One region of the Alicyclobacillus hesperidum subsp. aegles genome, then DNA from elsewhere that is predicted to be linked to it. Evidence: riboswitches for the same ligand, from Rfam matches in the RefSeq annotation. Region 1 holds a riboswitch; each other region holds the start of a gene.

Region 1 (4,538 bases):
CGCCTTGCTTCCATGTGTTTGCAAATCCCAACTGTTGCAACACGTTCATCACATACCAAAGCGGCATGTAGACAACGCCATTTTGAGAAAACGTATAAGGCTTTATCGGTGTTGGCTCCCCATTTAACACGATGGCCCGTTGTTCCATCACCGGGGTTGGGCGTACAACCGACGCGTGTGTCACTGGCGCGGCGACGCTCACCGCGCACACCGCAAACGCCGCGGCTTTTAAGATCCACGCCTTACGATCCGCCATGAATACCCACCCCCGCAATGAAACTTGCCGTCGTGTCATACGCAATGCGCTCACGGCCATGCGACCGCTCGGACGTCAACAGCAGCTTCGAGCCATCGTAGTACGCGTGCGACGCCTGATTCGTGCCATAGCCATCCGCGCTCAACTGAGCAAGCGAGCTGTCGTACACGGCCTGATGAGCCGCATCGATCCCTGTCAACTCCACCTCTACGCCAAGTCCGAGCTCTGAGGCAGTCTCGGTCGCGTTTGTCATGCGCGCGAGATCTGCCTGCTGGCCTTGCTCGACATAATTCGGTTGAATCCAAGCCGCCGTAAAGCCAAGTGACTGCCAATGCCATATGCCGCCAGCGCCATAGTATGGAATCCAGAACAAGGGAAGCGCATATGCCTTGGCTAAAGACGACGCATATTGGATATACCGCGCTTCCCCAGGCATGGTTTGGCGGTACTGTTCCTCATTCCAATAGAGTCCAACCAGTTTCAGGTTTTTGAAGTCCGCCTTCTTCCAATCGGTTAATAATCGATTGACATACCATGTCTCCGCTGCTTCGCGGCTTTGTAATCCGTTCGGATCGCCAGACGTACCGCCAAATTGCACATCCTGCCCACCGATGTCTCCGAAATCGATATTTCCGTATGCGAAATACGGCAGCGATAGGACGACTTTTTCTTGATATCCCGGGCGATGCAACGCCTGGTTGACGATGCCAACAGCTTCGTTCAAAGCACTTAATTGCTTGCCAGTTGCAAACAGATCCTGAAGGTAGTTGGACAAGCCTTGCTCTGTATCCTTGACCGATCCGTACGGAAGAAACAGCATGGTGTCAAACAGCGGCTTGGTCATCTGCCCACTCTCTGTGACATACGCAAGCATGGGTTCGAAATCTTGAACGGACCACGTGCCTTGACTGCCGTTTGCCCCTGTTTGCACGAGCAACATGTTGCGAATCCCCGCGGCATTGGAGGCCGAGGGCAGCAGTGGGCCGAGTGGTTTCCCGGATGTGGACGTTACTTTCGCCAACGTACTGGCGGCAAGCCCGCGCGCTGTCGTCGATCCTTGCACGTCAAAGCCATTGACAAACACCCATACGTCGACCGGAATAATCAGCCGGACGGCCGAAGCCTCAATTCCGGCCGCACTCGACCACGCGAACGTCTGGGTCATCACATTTTGGTCACTTTGCGGCACCGCAGAAGGACGCTGCCCTGCCGTGTACCACTGGCCGTTTTGCTCGAATTGAAACGCGACATAACTGGGGAAGTAGACACCGAGCGAGAAGTTTTGTAGAGCCTGAATTTGAATAGACTGCACGTCGACAGGAGATTTAAACGTCAGCGTGATGGTTCGACTCCCCTGGTGACTGAACCCACGCCACGCCGCCGTTTGGGTCACATCGCCCTGGTACGGCTTTTCCTCCTGAGCGAAAGTGGAATCCGGTACACCACTTACTGCAATGGATAGAGCGCCCTGCGACGTCAAATCCGTCATGTTGGTGCTGGCATTTGCGCTACCGAATCCCGCCGCCCCTGTCGCATTGCCTGTCCCGGCGGCTGCCAAGGCGATGTCCGGCGGATCGAGCGAGACGGCAGCTAGCGCACAGAGAGCCACGCCCGCCGCCGCCCACATCTTGCGGTTACTGAACAACCAATACACCTTCCTCATCACGGCAAAGTTGCCAATATCGCTTCGACGGCGAACGACAATTTAGACAACGATACTTTTCGAAAGTCAAGAGTGATTTCTAAGGGCATGCCGCTAAATTTCCACCACACCAGCATTGGATTTCCAATCCATCAAAAAATCCTTGACAACATGAACATCTCGTCCATATAATGTGAATAAGTCATCTGCAATCATCATATACTGTGAGCGTGGACACGAAGATCCTAAGTCGGTAAAGTGGGCACATAGACTTAGGGGAGTGAGTTGTGCAACCGGCCACCCGATATCTCATCTGGGTGGTTTTTCTGTTGTCCGCGTTACTCGTTGCACGCCTTGGTATCCGACATCGATGTTTTCTAGAGCAACGGGTGGCCAAACTGGGGTCAAAGGGTTAGACAGAAAGCAGGAGACAAGATAGTCTCCGGAACAAACAGTACACAAAACCAACCGATTCAGGGATGGATACTCGCAGAGAGATCCATCCCTGATGTCGTTTATACCCCAATTGACTTCATGTATGCATTTGTATACAATGAGTCTGCAAGTCGAATACGTTTGTATACAAAGGAGTGTGTTGGTATGCGACACATTGACAGGGATGCACACGGCCATCACGGTTCACATGGCAGGCACCACAAACATGGCAAAGGCCCACACAGCCACGCTGGGCACGGCAGCGGCCCGCAAACGTTTCGCCGCGGGCGAGCACTGGCCTTCTTGGAAACGCTCAATGTGCGGCGCTCGACGCTGATGCAGCAGTTGGAACAACCAGAGCTAACATCGATTCATCCCGTGATCGCAGGCGAACTCAAGGCGATTGAAATGATGCGCGACGAGTTTATAGCTATGTTTGACCTCCACGACACACGCGAAGACACCGACAGCTACGAAGCGCCACAAACCAGGCATACCCCTCCGACCCAGACACCGGAACCTGTCGAGCAAGACGACCACACTGAACCAGATGCATGAAGCAACGTAAGCGGGAGTACGGCTCCACACGCTGCACGTCAACATGGTTGCTCCCGCCTATCGTCGCCGCTTTTGCGAACTCGGGATCCCCATCTGCTCGCGATATTTTGCAACCGTGCGGCGCGACAGGACAATGCCCTGTTGCGCCATGCACTTTGCGATCTCGGCATCCGACAGCGGCTTTCGGGTATCTTCCCTAGCTACCAGCGAACGGAGCACATGCTGTACCGCTTCTGCAGAAAGGCCGGATGTGGCCAATTGGGCCGGGAAAAATGCGTCCATCGCCCACACCCCGTACGGCGTCTTCATGCTCTTGTTGCGAAGCGCGCGGCTCACGGTGGACTCGTGGATATCCAACTCTTGCGCCACCTCGCGCAGCGTGAGTGGACGCATATGTCCCGGGCCGCATTGGAAAAACGGCTGTTGCCGCGCAACAATGACTTCCGCCACCCGTAACATCGTCATGCGCCGCGTTTCGATAGCTTTGGCCATCCGCTCGATGGCTCGCAGACGTGCGCCCAGGAAAGCGCGCACCTCCGCGCCACCGGATGCAAAGAGTGATCGGTAAGATGGCGAGACCCAGAGGCGGGGCTCGGCACTTTCCTGCACGCGAACGACAAACGTTTCGCCAGCGCGTTCGACGATGACATCTGGCGGCGCCAAGGCGAACGGCTCCCTGTCCCAAGCCGCACCCGGGCGCGGCGTTAGCCGCCGAAACTGCGCTAACACTTCATAGATGTCATCCAATGACGCATTACAGTTCCGTGCAACGACGCGCAATTTCCCCTGCGCAAGTTCGGTCAGATGCGGAAGGAGCTTGCGAGCCAAGGCGCGATACGGCGGATCGATGCGTTCCAGTTGCAAGAGCAGGCACTCCTCGACATTGCGCGCCCCCACCCCCAAAGGCTCACAACTCTGTAGCGCAACTAAGGCCCTCTCGACTTCCTCCGTAGAAACGTCGAGGCGAACGGCCGTTACGTCCAGTGGATCGGTGAAATATCCGCGCTCATCCAGGCTGTGCGCAAGTTGCTCGGCAACGCGCAGCGTGCTTGGCGCGAGTGACAGCGTGCGCAACTGCCGACAAATCTCGTCTGCAAGCGAGGGACGTTCCGCTATTTGCTGGATCAGATCAGCACGCCCTGGCGTCGCGGCGCCTAATCCGACAAACCCGCTTGCAGTCATGGCCCACGGCCACTCCCATTCCAAGCAGGGATTGTCTTGCGCCATCTCTTCCAGCATGTCAACAAGTTCAGTGGACGAAGCCTGTAAGACAGCCAGTGCCTGACGCATATCGGCGGTCATGACAAGCCTCTGACTCTGCTCCATGTCACCGCGAAACGCCATATTCATGCCTATCACTCCGTCATCGTTTGCTGATTCACCGAAACCTGGCTGCGCCGGCGATAGAAAAGATAATAACTGAGTAGAACGATGACAATGATGGGAACACCAGCGTAAATGGCCATACGCTGCCCTGGAATGAAGAGAAGGCTAACTGCAATGGCCAAATTTAACACGACACCAGCGATCGGCAGGATGGGAAAGAGTGGCGTGCGATACGCCAAGGCGCGGACATCGCCTCCCTCGCGTACATACTTGCGCCGGAAGCCAATTTGCGAAGCGCAAATAATCGCCCAAGACAAGACA
Region 2 (4,538 bases), on a different contig from region 1:
AACGACTTGTCTAGTTTTAATCCATCTAATTGAAATTGGTTCAACCAACTCAGTGACGAGTAGCCCGTGCCAAAGTCGTCAAAATAGATGGCGACCCCAGCTTTGCGAAACGCCTGAATGGTGTCGATCACGGTCGGATCGTTAGGCATCACAGACGTCTCGGTGATTTCGAATTCGATGGCCGACGTAGGAACGCCCCACTCATCCAGGATGGATAAGACGGTTTGTACAACATCTTTTGCTTGAAACTGTTTCACTGCGACATTGACCGAAATTTTGATGGGTGGATAACCCCTGTTTTGCCATGCGCGAAGCTGTTGGCATGCTGTACGGATCACCCAATAGCCGAGATCGACAATATACCCTGTTTCCTCCGCGATGGGGATAAACTCTACAGGTGACACCAATCCCCAGACAGGGTGTTCCCAACGGATCAGTGCTTCGGCAGCAACAATGCGTCCGCTTTGTGCGTCCACCCGGGGCTGATAATATAGACGAAATGCGTCATTTGCCAGGGCATCACGCAAGTCGTTCGCGAGAACAAACTGTTTGTATGTATCGGTGTGAAGTTGAGTTGAGTAGGTCTGCACGCTATTCTCACTTGCATCGTTTGCACGGTGTAAAGCCACACCGGCACGTTGCACCAAGGTCGCAATGTCATCTCCGTCGTTCGGGCAGAAGCTCATACCGATGTCTGCGTCAAGGTAGATGGTGTGTCCCGCAGACGCAAACGGCTCTTCAAACGCGCGGAGCAGTTCGTTCGCCAAAGCGAACATCGTCTGCGTGCCGCGCTCTTGTTGCCGGACCATGATAGCGAATTCATGATCCCCGATGCGCGCGCAGATGTTGTCTTTGGGCAACCGGAAGCGAATGCGCTCCGCCGCGAGACGAATGACGACATCACCCACCGCATGGCCTAGATTCTCGATGATGCGGTCGAATTGCTGTATGCGCAGAACCATCACAGTAAGCGGGTGATTCGGATCCGATTGGCTGATCCATACAGTTGACTCATGGAAGAATGCCTTCCGATTCAGCAGCCCCGTCAGTTCGTCATGTCGCTCAAGAAACTCGATCTGTTGTCGCACCGATCGCGCTTCCGTGACGTCGCGAAAACGAACGACAACGTGCGATTGACCACCTGGGCTTACCCACGTAAATAGAGATGCGAGACAGTGTCTGTATTCTCCGGAACGGTGTTGGAAACGAAGTTCCATGTTGAAGGCATCTGACACGGAGTTGCCAACTCGCTGGCATGCCATCTCAAACTCCTTGCGATCCGCAGGATGCACAAGCATGGGCGCAGATAACTGACGCGTTTCAGATGGATCCATGCCCAGGACCTCTTGAACTGCCGCGTTCGCGTATAATACGTGATACTGTCGATCCAACAACATAAAAACATCGGTAGCGTGTTCGATGAACGGGCGCAGGCGCGCTTCGCATGCCAGCGAACGTTCCATGCTATCGGCTACACCAGACACGGGCGTATACATGGCCAGCAAACCTTTGACGAGGCCATTCTCGTCATAGAGTGGCCCCAAGGCAACGGATACCTTCCTAAGCGATCCGTCTTTATGCAAACGGATTGTGTCGAGCCAGATGGTACCACCCGTTTTCACGATGGTTTGATACAGCTCATGTGTCGCGGATTCCAGGCTCGTGGGTAGGTATGGAACGTGTTGAAAGAGCAACTCGTCTTCAGACCATCCAAAGAGCTGTTCCGTCCACTGATTGATATGGATGATTCCCAACTCGTGATCAAGAGCAACAGCGGCCTGCGGCTGATTGAGCAACCGGCGGTCATGCGCCAAAAACAGGCTTGTTACCGGGGTATCAAGCAGCGTTGTCACGTCGCGGATGGTGCCTTCCAGTCCTGACATCCGGCCATGGTCGTCATACGTGCAACTTGCGGTGTATTGTACAAATTTAATTTGAGTACCAACTTGGATTCGGTAGGTGAAACTGCGTCCGACGCGCTTACCGGAACACAGCATGCGCCAACAGTGCAAAACCAGATCGCGATCTTCCGGCACGATTGCTTCAATGAACCGATCCGGACGCGTGGGTTTCCCATGAGTTTGAAGGCCATAGATTTGATCCATCTCGGGCGAGCAGTAAACCTCATTTTCCTTTAATTTGTATCGCCATGGGCCGAGCATAGGGACATCCCATTCACCTCCATTTTGCTCCGCTTTGCCTCTGAACCGCGAGTACTTCATCATGTTTGTCCCACCCTGTGTCCACAAATGAAAAGGGACAACCGTGACGGCGGTTGTCCCAAACCGAACCACGGCAGCTGGCTGGCATGACTGTCTACACCTGACAGTGTTAGCCCCTATAGCTTTGCGTCCTCTCCGTTTCCGGAGGGTTGCCTTTTTCGTGCTTTTTCTACATCAAACGACAAAGTGATTATTTCGACAAAATCGTGAATAGTCCTTCCGGTTTCGGACAAAAAGTTGCATAAAGTAGGAGACAAATGAAAAGGCATGGCTCGGAGCCATGCCGCATTGGAGGCGAGTCAAATTTAACCTTTCACGGAACCAGCGAGCAGCCCGCGAATGAAATAGCGTCCCAGCAGGATATAGACAATCAAGGTGGGAAGTGCCGTGAGTACGGCGCCTGCCATCTGCACGTTCCACTGAACGACGTCGCTGCCGGATAAGTTTTGCAAGGCAACCGTCACAGGTTGATGCGGTGGCGAAGTTAGGGATACGGCGAACAGGAATTCGTTCCATATGCTTGTGAACTGCCAGATCCCTGTGACCACAAAGCCTGGGATGGCAAGTGGTAACATGATACGCATGAAGACGCCCCAGTAGCCATTTCCATCGATTTGGGCAGACTCGATCAGGTCGTCTGGAATACCGGCGTAAAAGTTGCGAAAAATGAGTGTCGTGATTGGCAATCCGTAAATCGTATTGGTCAGAATGAGACCCGGAATCGTGTTGTACAAATGGATAGCCTGAATGAACTTGAGCAATGGAATTAAGATGCTCTGGTATGGGATAAACATACCAAACAATATGATTGGAAAAACAATATTGGAACCTGGAAACTTCCATTTTGAAAGTGCATAGCCATTAAACGCACCGATGACAGATGATAGAATCGTGGCCACGATGGCCAGATAAAAGCTGTTACCGAGGTTCGGGCCTAACTGTGCCCATGCCGCCGAGTAACTGGCTAACGAGAAATGGTGGGGCAATGCCCACATATGCGCGATATCGACTTCGCTATTTGGCTTAAAGCTGGTTGTCAATAAGACGTAAATAGGGACCAGGAAGATCAGAGAAAAGAAAACTAACAATGTGTATGTTGCACTTTGTCCAACCCGGCGCATTACCATAGTTATTGCCCTTCCTTCCGCAGGCTGTTCCAGAGGTACGGAATCACAAAAATCATCATGAGGACAAACATGACAATCGCGATTGCAGAACCCTGTGCATACTGGTTGGCCTGGAATGTCGTGGTGAACATGTCTAGCGACGGTAGATCTGTGACATATCCGTTGCCGGGGCCTGTCATGGCATAGACCAGATCGAACGTTTTCATCGAGCTTTGCACAAGGATGATGACGACGGTCACTGTGACCGGGCGCAACTGGGGAAACACAATTCGCCAGAACGTCTTCCATCCATTTGCTCCGTCGACATGCGCTGCTTCCTTAATTTCCTCCGGGACAGCGCGCAGGCCTGAGAGGTATAAAGCCATTGCAAAACCTGACATCTGCCAAACACTCGCGATGAGAACGGCAATCATGGCGATGGGAAGTCCAAATTGAATTTGTCCAACGTGGAAACTTGGTACGATGCGCGTGCTGGTATACCAAGCCGGCGGATGGCTTGCGCCCAACGCCTCGAAAATCAAATTGACACCTGTTTTCGGGTTTAACAGCCATTGCCACACAACACCCGTGACGATGAACGACAGGGCCATGGGGAACAAAAAGATGTTCCGGAATATGTTTTCGCCTTTGATTTTTTGATCAACCAAGACGGCGAGAAATAGACCAACGATCATGCATGCCAGAATGAAAAACACGGTAAAGAAAAGCAAGTTGCGAAGGTCAGATTGAAAGCGATAATCCTGGAACAAGATTTGGTAATTTTTAAAGCCCCACAGTTGATAGTCTGGGAGGATTGAGTTCCATTTTGTAAAGGATACATATCCTGTCCAGCCTAAAAAGCCATAGACAAAGATGAGCACCGCCGCGAGAGACGGTACGAGCGTTAAAAACGACCACATCTTATCCCAGCTGAATCGTCTCTTTTTGTGATGTGCGACCGATGGCCGTGCAATGGCCGCAGACTGTGATGTAAGCACGGGTGTTTTCTCCATTCCTTGATCCCCCTTTAGGGCAGTGGTCAAGTACATACCGTACTTGACCACAGTAGAAGCCCCATACGCCTGATTACGAAAGCGGATTTTCCTCAGCCGCCGTGTTCAAAGCGCTGACAAATTCGTTGACGTTCTTGGTGCTGATAAGCATCGTGACTGCTTGGGTAGCCGCCGTTTCAAAGGCTGGATTTGCAGCT
Region 3 (4,538 bases), 220 kb from region 1:
CCACATCGCGACCTTCCACCACGCCGATATCGAGATCGCGCACCGCTACGCGATGGGCGATGGTTTGTGTATTTGCGATCTCGACGATAGGTTGAATCATCGGGTACCGCTTGCGAAACGAGGCAATCACATGCGGCAGCACATATTCGCCGTAAGTAAGGCTGGCGCCGATGCGCAGGGAGCCGGATGGCTCCTCTTTGGCTTCCTCTAGCATGCGTTCCATGCGACTGTATAGCGCGAGGATTTCCTTTGCATGTCGATAGACAATCTCGCCGGCAGGATTTAAGCGAATCCTTCGCCGTTCGCGATCGAGCAGGCGGACATCGAGTCGCTGTTCGAGCGCTTGAATGTGTTGGCTGATGGCCGGTTGGCTAATGTGCAATTTCTTTGCGGCATGTGTGAAACTTTGTTCTTCCACGACGGTGACAAACACGCGAAGTTGCCAATCCACGCAATGCCCCCCTTGTGACATAAAGATAATGAATTCCTTATCACCTATATTGACATTATGTATTTTACCTAATCGTTAACAAGACATACCATAAAGACGATTAGCACAGAAGGGGGTAGACCTGTATGCGCGTCGTTCGACAATTCGGGTTAAATTGGTTCACAACGGTAATGGGCATTGGCATTGTTGCTGCTCTGACATACACGTCACCCATAACCATCCCGTTGCAACATGTGGTGGGCGTCACTCTGTTTGCGGCGTTGAACGTGGTGTTTATATCTGCATTTGTCATGTGGCTCTTGCGCTGGGTGCTCGCAACGGAAACTGCGGTGGACGACTTCCGTAAACCTGGGAGAGCGCTTTTTTATGGTGCATTCGCCATGGGATTAAACGTGGTAGGGAACGATTACTTTTTGATTGGAACCCACCTCTTGCCACGTTTACTAGCAATTCACATCAGCATCGGTATCTGGCTGGCTGGCACATTGGCGTCGCTGTTCACGGTCATTGTTGTTCCATACCTTTTGTTTGCCGAACATCGCGTCGAACGCGAAGAGACGGTAGCCTCATGGCTCATTCCGTTGGTGCCACCGATTGTTGCGGCGGCTACTGGAACCAATCTCCTTCCATACGTGGGTGGAAGCGCAGTGCAGTTTGCCATGTTGGCTGTTATCGTTGCCATGTTCGGCGTGACCTTCTTTCTATTTATTCTGATGAGCACCTTGGTCTATGCGCGTTTGGTATATCATCGCCGTTTGAGTGGCCAGGAGGCACCGAGCCTATGGGTGGAAATTGGGCCTATTGGCATGTCGATGGGGACGATGTGCGGCTTGCCTATTCAGGCAAGTCATCTGTTTGGGGCGTATGCAAACGCCTTGCATGCATTTGCCGAGGTGTTTGCGATGGCCATGTGGGGCATTGGCGTTTGGTGGATTCTCATATCGACAATGCATACGCTTTTGCACGTGACTCGTCGCGGAGATGGACTGCCGTTTCACCTTGGCTGGTGGAGCTACGTATTTCCGATTGGCAGTTTTACGAGTGGAACCTATGCCCTTGACCACCTTATGGGACATTCGTTTTATGCGATAGCGGGGGTCGTCCAGCTTGCCATCTTGTGGGTGTGTTTTACAGTTGTCTTTGTGCGTACAACGATGGGAATCGTCAAAGGGGAACTCATGACATGGCGAGCGGCGCACCAGTTGGAGGGCAGTGAGCATGTTTGCGCGCAGGCCAAGCGAGCGTAACGGTAAGATGGGGTGTACGCAAAGAGCCGCGCCCCTTACGCATGCCCCCTAGTATCCTCCTTGTCGACGATGTACAATATGATTAAACACAATCGATCAGATAACCAGTCGGCAAACACATCGAAAGGTGTGGGCGCAAAGCTACGGGTCTACAGGCAGATGCTGCCCATGATGGCCGAGTTGCACCCAAATCCCTGCGGCACCGTTGCTAGGGATTTTTTATTTTTTAGGATGGGATGGGGAAGTTGTGTGAACCAAAGTCCAAGGCGATCATCCAATGTGCATTCAAGTGGCCTTTCCTCTCGCGATCCCTTTGCCTGGCTGTCTAGGCAGGCTCCCATCGCCGTTTACGGTGTCGATCCACAGGGCAGAGTCACCGTGTGGTCGCCGCCTGCCGAACGCATATTCGGGTGGCTTGAGGACGAAGTCATCGGCCGCGAGGTACCCTTTGTGCCTGACGATGAGCGGGAACAGGCTAGACAACTCGTTCACCACGTACGCCGGCATGGATCCGTCAATGGAAGACTCGTGAAACGCCAGACCAAATCAGGCCAGACCATCGATGTTGTCGTTTGGGCTTATGCGCAATATGACGAAGCCGGTCAATACCAAGGTGTGCTCGCGTTTGCAACGGAGGACTTTCGAACAACCGAGCTCTCTGCTCAACTGGAGCAAGCCAAAACCACGATTGAGCGAATCTTGGACACGGTCGATGTTTGTCTGTTTGCGCACGACATTCAAAACCATAGGGTCGTTTATGGATCCAAGGGCGGCGAAAAGATTTATGGGTACACTCATGAAGAATTCCGCCAAAACCCGATGCTTTGGCTAGAGGTGGTTCATCCAGACGACACCGAACTCGCCTATGTACCATTGAACGGGCCGGGCCCCATCCGCACGGAGTACCGCATTATTCGCAAGGATGGCGAGGTGCGCTGGGTTGCCAACAGTTTATATCCGCGCTATGACGATTGCGGAAGGCCCGTCTTCGTCGAGGGGTTAACCATTGACATCACAGAGCGCAAAGAACACCAACGTGAGTTATTCAAGATGGCGTATACCGACTTGTTGACCGGTCTGCCAAATCGACAGCGGTTTGAGCTGGACCTTGCAGATAGCGTCACGAAGGCGTTGGAAGGACAGACCAAGCTCGCTGTGATGTTGCTTGACTTCGACGGGTTTAAAAATGTGAATGACACGTTTGGCCATCACTTTGGTGACGAGACACTAAAGGCCATCGCGGCCCGCTTGCGGGAAGCTACGGCGGATGGGGCCACCGTATACCGCATGGGTGGCGACGAATTTACCATCGTGATCGATCCGGTGACAGGGGAGTGCGACGTACGAGAGCAGGCGGAACGCTGTCTAGCTCGATTCCAAGAGCCACTATGCGTCGGCGGCGAGCTTTTGACCATTGGTTGTAGCATTGGCGCGGCCATTTGCCCGGACCACAGCTCGGACGTCGACACGTTACAGAGGTACGCGGACATGGCCATGTATTCCGCAAAAGAGCATGGGGGACAGCAGTATCGAATCCATCTTGCGCAGAGGCAGACGTGAGTGCATTGGCGCTTGTACCTAATCTTCTCGCCGTGGCGCGTGCGGTGTCGAATCTTGCGGAGATTGGCGTTGCCGTTGTGATCAAACAGCGGGAGCAGTGAGATGCCTTGCGGCGCGAATAGGCTGCGGCCATTTGCAGGGCTTTGTGGCCTATCCGCCGCAGCCGCCTTCCGCAGTCTGAACTCAATCATCCGCCGCGGGTGCGAACGGACTTGACGGGTGACCCGCTTAAAACTCTGGATTTCGCTTGCGGAAACCCAGCCACATTTGTCGTGCCGCCTCTGCCAAATCCTCGCGCGAGGCGTGCAATCGCCGTTCGGAATCACCATAGCCGATTTCGATCTCGCCGCGTCGGAGTGACGCAAAGACGCCATCGGCGAACTCGTTGAGGGGCGCGCCAAATGTGTGGAGTCCGGGACCACCGAGATCGGTATTGACGGCTGGAGGCAAGATTTCAATAACGTCCACCTTGGTGCCTTCCAGTTGCAACCGCAGGCTCTGTGTGAACGAGTGGAGTGCCGCCTTAGTCGCACTATAGATGGGAGCCCACGTTGCAGGCGCCAAGGCCAAACCGGACGACACATTGATGATAGCTGCATGTGGTTGTTTGAGTAAGTGTGGGAGCAGGCGCAGGGTAAGATGAATGGGTGCATCGAAGTTAATGGCGATTTCTTGATGGAAGTGCGCCCATTCCTCCTCCGTGCGCTGCACGTTGACCCACTGCTGAATGCCGGCGTTGTTGACGAGGACATTCAGGTTCGGGAATTCGCGGAGAAGTAAGTCGCACAGCTCGACGCGGTCGTGTTCGTTGCCGACGTCGCAGACACGCGTGTGGAGTGCAGGGAATTTCGCCTTTGCTTCCTCTAGCTTGTCAGCGCGGCGTCCACAAATGATAATTTGATTTCCGGCTTCCAAAAAGCGCTCGGCAAACGCTAGGCCGATGCCCGAGGCGCCGCCAGTGATCAGGATGGTATTGCCGCTTTCTCGCATGAGGGATGCTCCCTTCCGGTCGGTGTGAAGAGCCAGGTTAGGCTTCGGAATCGACACCAAGCTTCGTCAACAGATAGAGAAGTTGAAGTGCCCCAACCATGGCGAGTCCCAATAGTATCACGAGCGCCAATTTCGATCCAAACAAGCCTGTAAATATCGCGCCACTAATGGTCAATGTCGTAAACGCACCGACTCCGGCAAGCGCATAGCCAAGCCAATTCCGCTGTGTCGGCGATGGCATCTGCGCGGTGCCCCAGTTATAGCGTCGCCAGATGGGGCCCTGTGGCTTA

What was found. Region 1 has a riboswitch for cyclic di-GMP ahead of QMF38_RS10960 (hypothetical protein). Riboswitches for the same ligand answer to the same signal wherever they lie in the genome.
Region 2: another riboswitch for cyclic di-GMP. It lies ahead of QMF38_RS07275 (EAL domain-containing protein); the one in region 1 lies ahead of QMF38_RS10960 (hypothetical protein).
Region 3: another riboswitch for cyclic di-GMP. It lies ahead of QMF38_RS09970 (diguanylate cyclase domain-containing protein); the one in region 1 lies ahead of QMF38_RS10960 (hypothetical protein).

What each region holds. Positions count from the first base shown of each region.
Region 1 covers NZ_BSBJ01000049.1:265,431-269,968, reverse strand. The annotation lists gene QMF38_RS10970 (hypothetical protein) at 1-256, opposite strand, end outside; gene QMF38_RS10965 (DUF4855 domain-containing protein) at 243-1,901, opposite strand; cyclic di-GMP riboswitch class II at 2,122-2,205, shown strand; gene QMF38_RS10960 (hypothetical protein) at 2,499-2,891, shown strand; gene rpoN (RNA polymerase factor sigma-54) at 2,949-4,241, opposite strand; gene QMF38_RS10950 (amino acid permease) at 4,247-4,538, opposite strand, start outside.
Region 2 covers NZ_BSBJ01000009.1:39,231-43,768, forward strand. The annotation lists gene QMF38_RS07275 (EAL domain-containing protein) at 1-2,225, opposite strand, end outside; cyclic di-GMP riboswitch class I at 2,292-2,386, opposite strand; gene QMF38_RS07280 (carbohydrate ABC transporter permease) at 2,528-3,349, opposite strand; gene QMF38_RS07285 (carbohydrate ABC transporter permease) at 3,352-4,341, opposite strand; gene QMF38_RS07290 (ABC transporter substrate-binding protein) at 4,415-4,538, opposite strand, start outside.
Region 3 covers NZ_BSBJ01000049.1:44,511-49,048, forward strand. The annotation lists gene QMF38_RS09960 (LysR family transcriptional regulator) at 1-451, opposite strand, end outside; gene QMF38_RS09965 (TDT family transporter) at 577-1,698, shown strand; cyclic di-GMP riboswitch class I at 1,799-1,886, shown strand; gene QMF38_RS09970 (diguanylate cyclase domain-containing protein) at 1,948-3,258, shown strand; gene QMF38_RS09975 (SDR family oxidoreductase) at 3,487-4,248, opposite strand; gene QMF38_RS09980 (J domain-containing protein) at 4,286-4,538, opposite strand, start outside.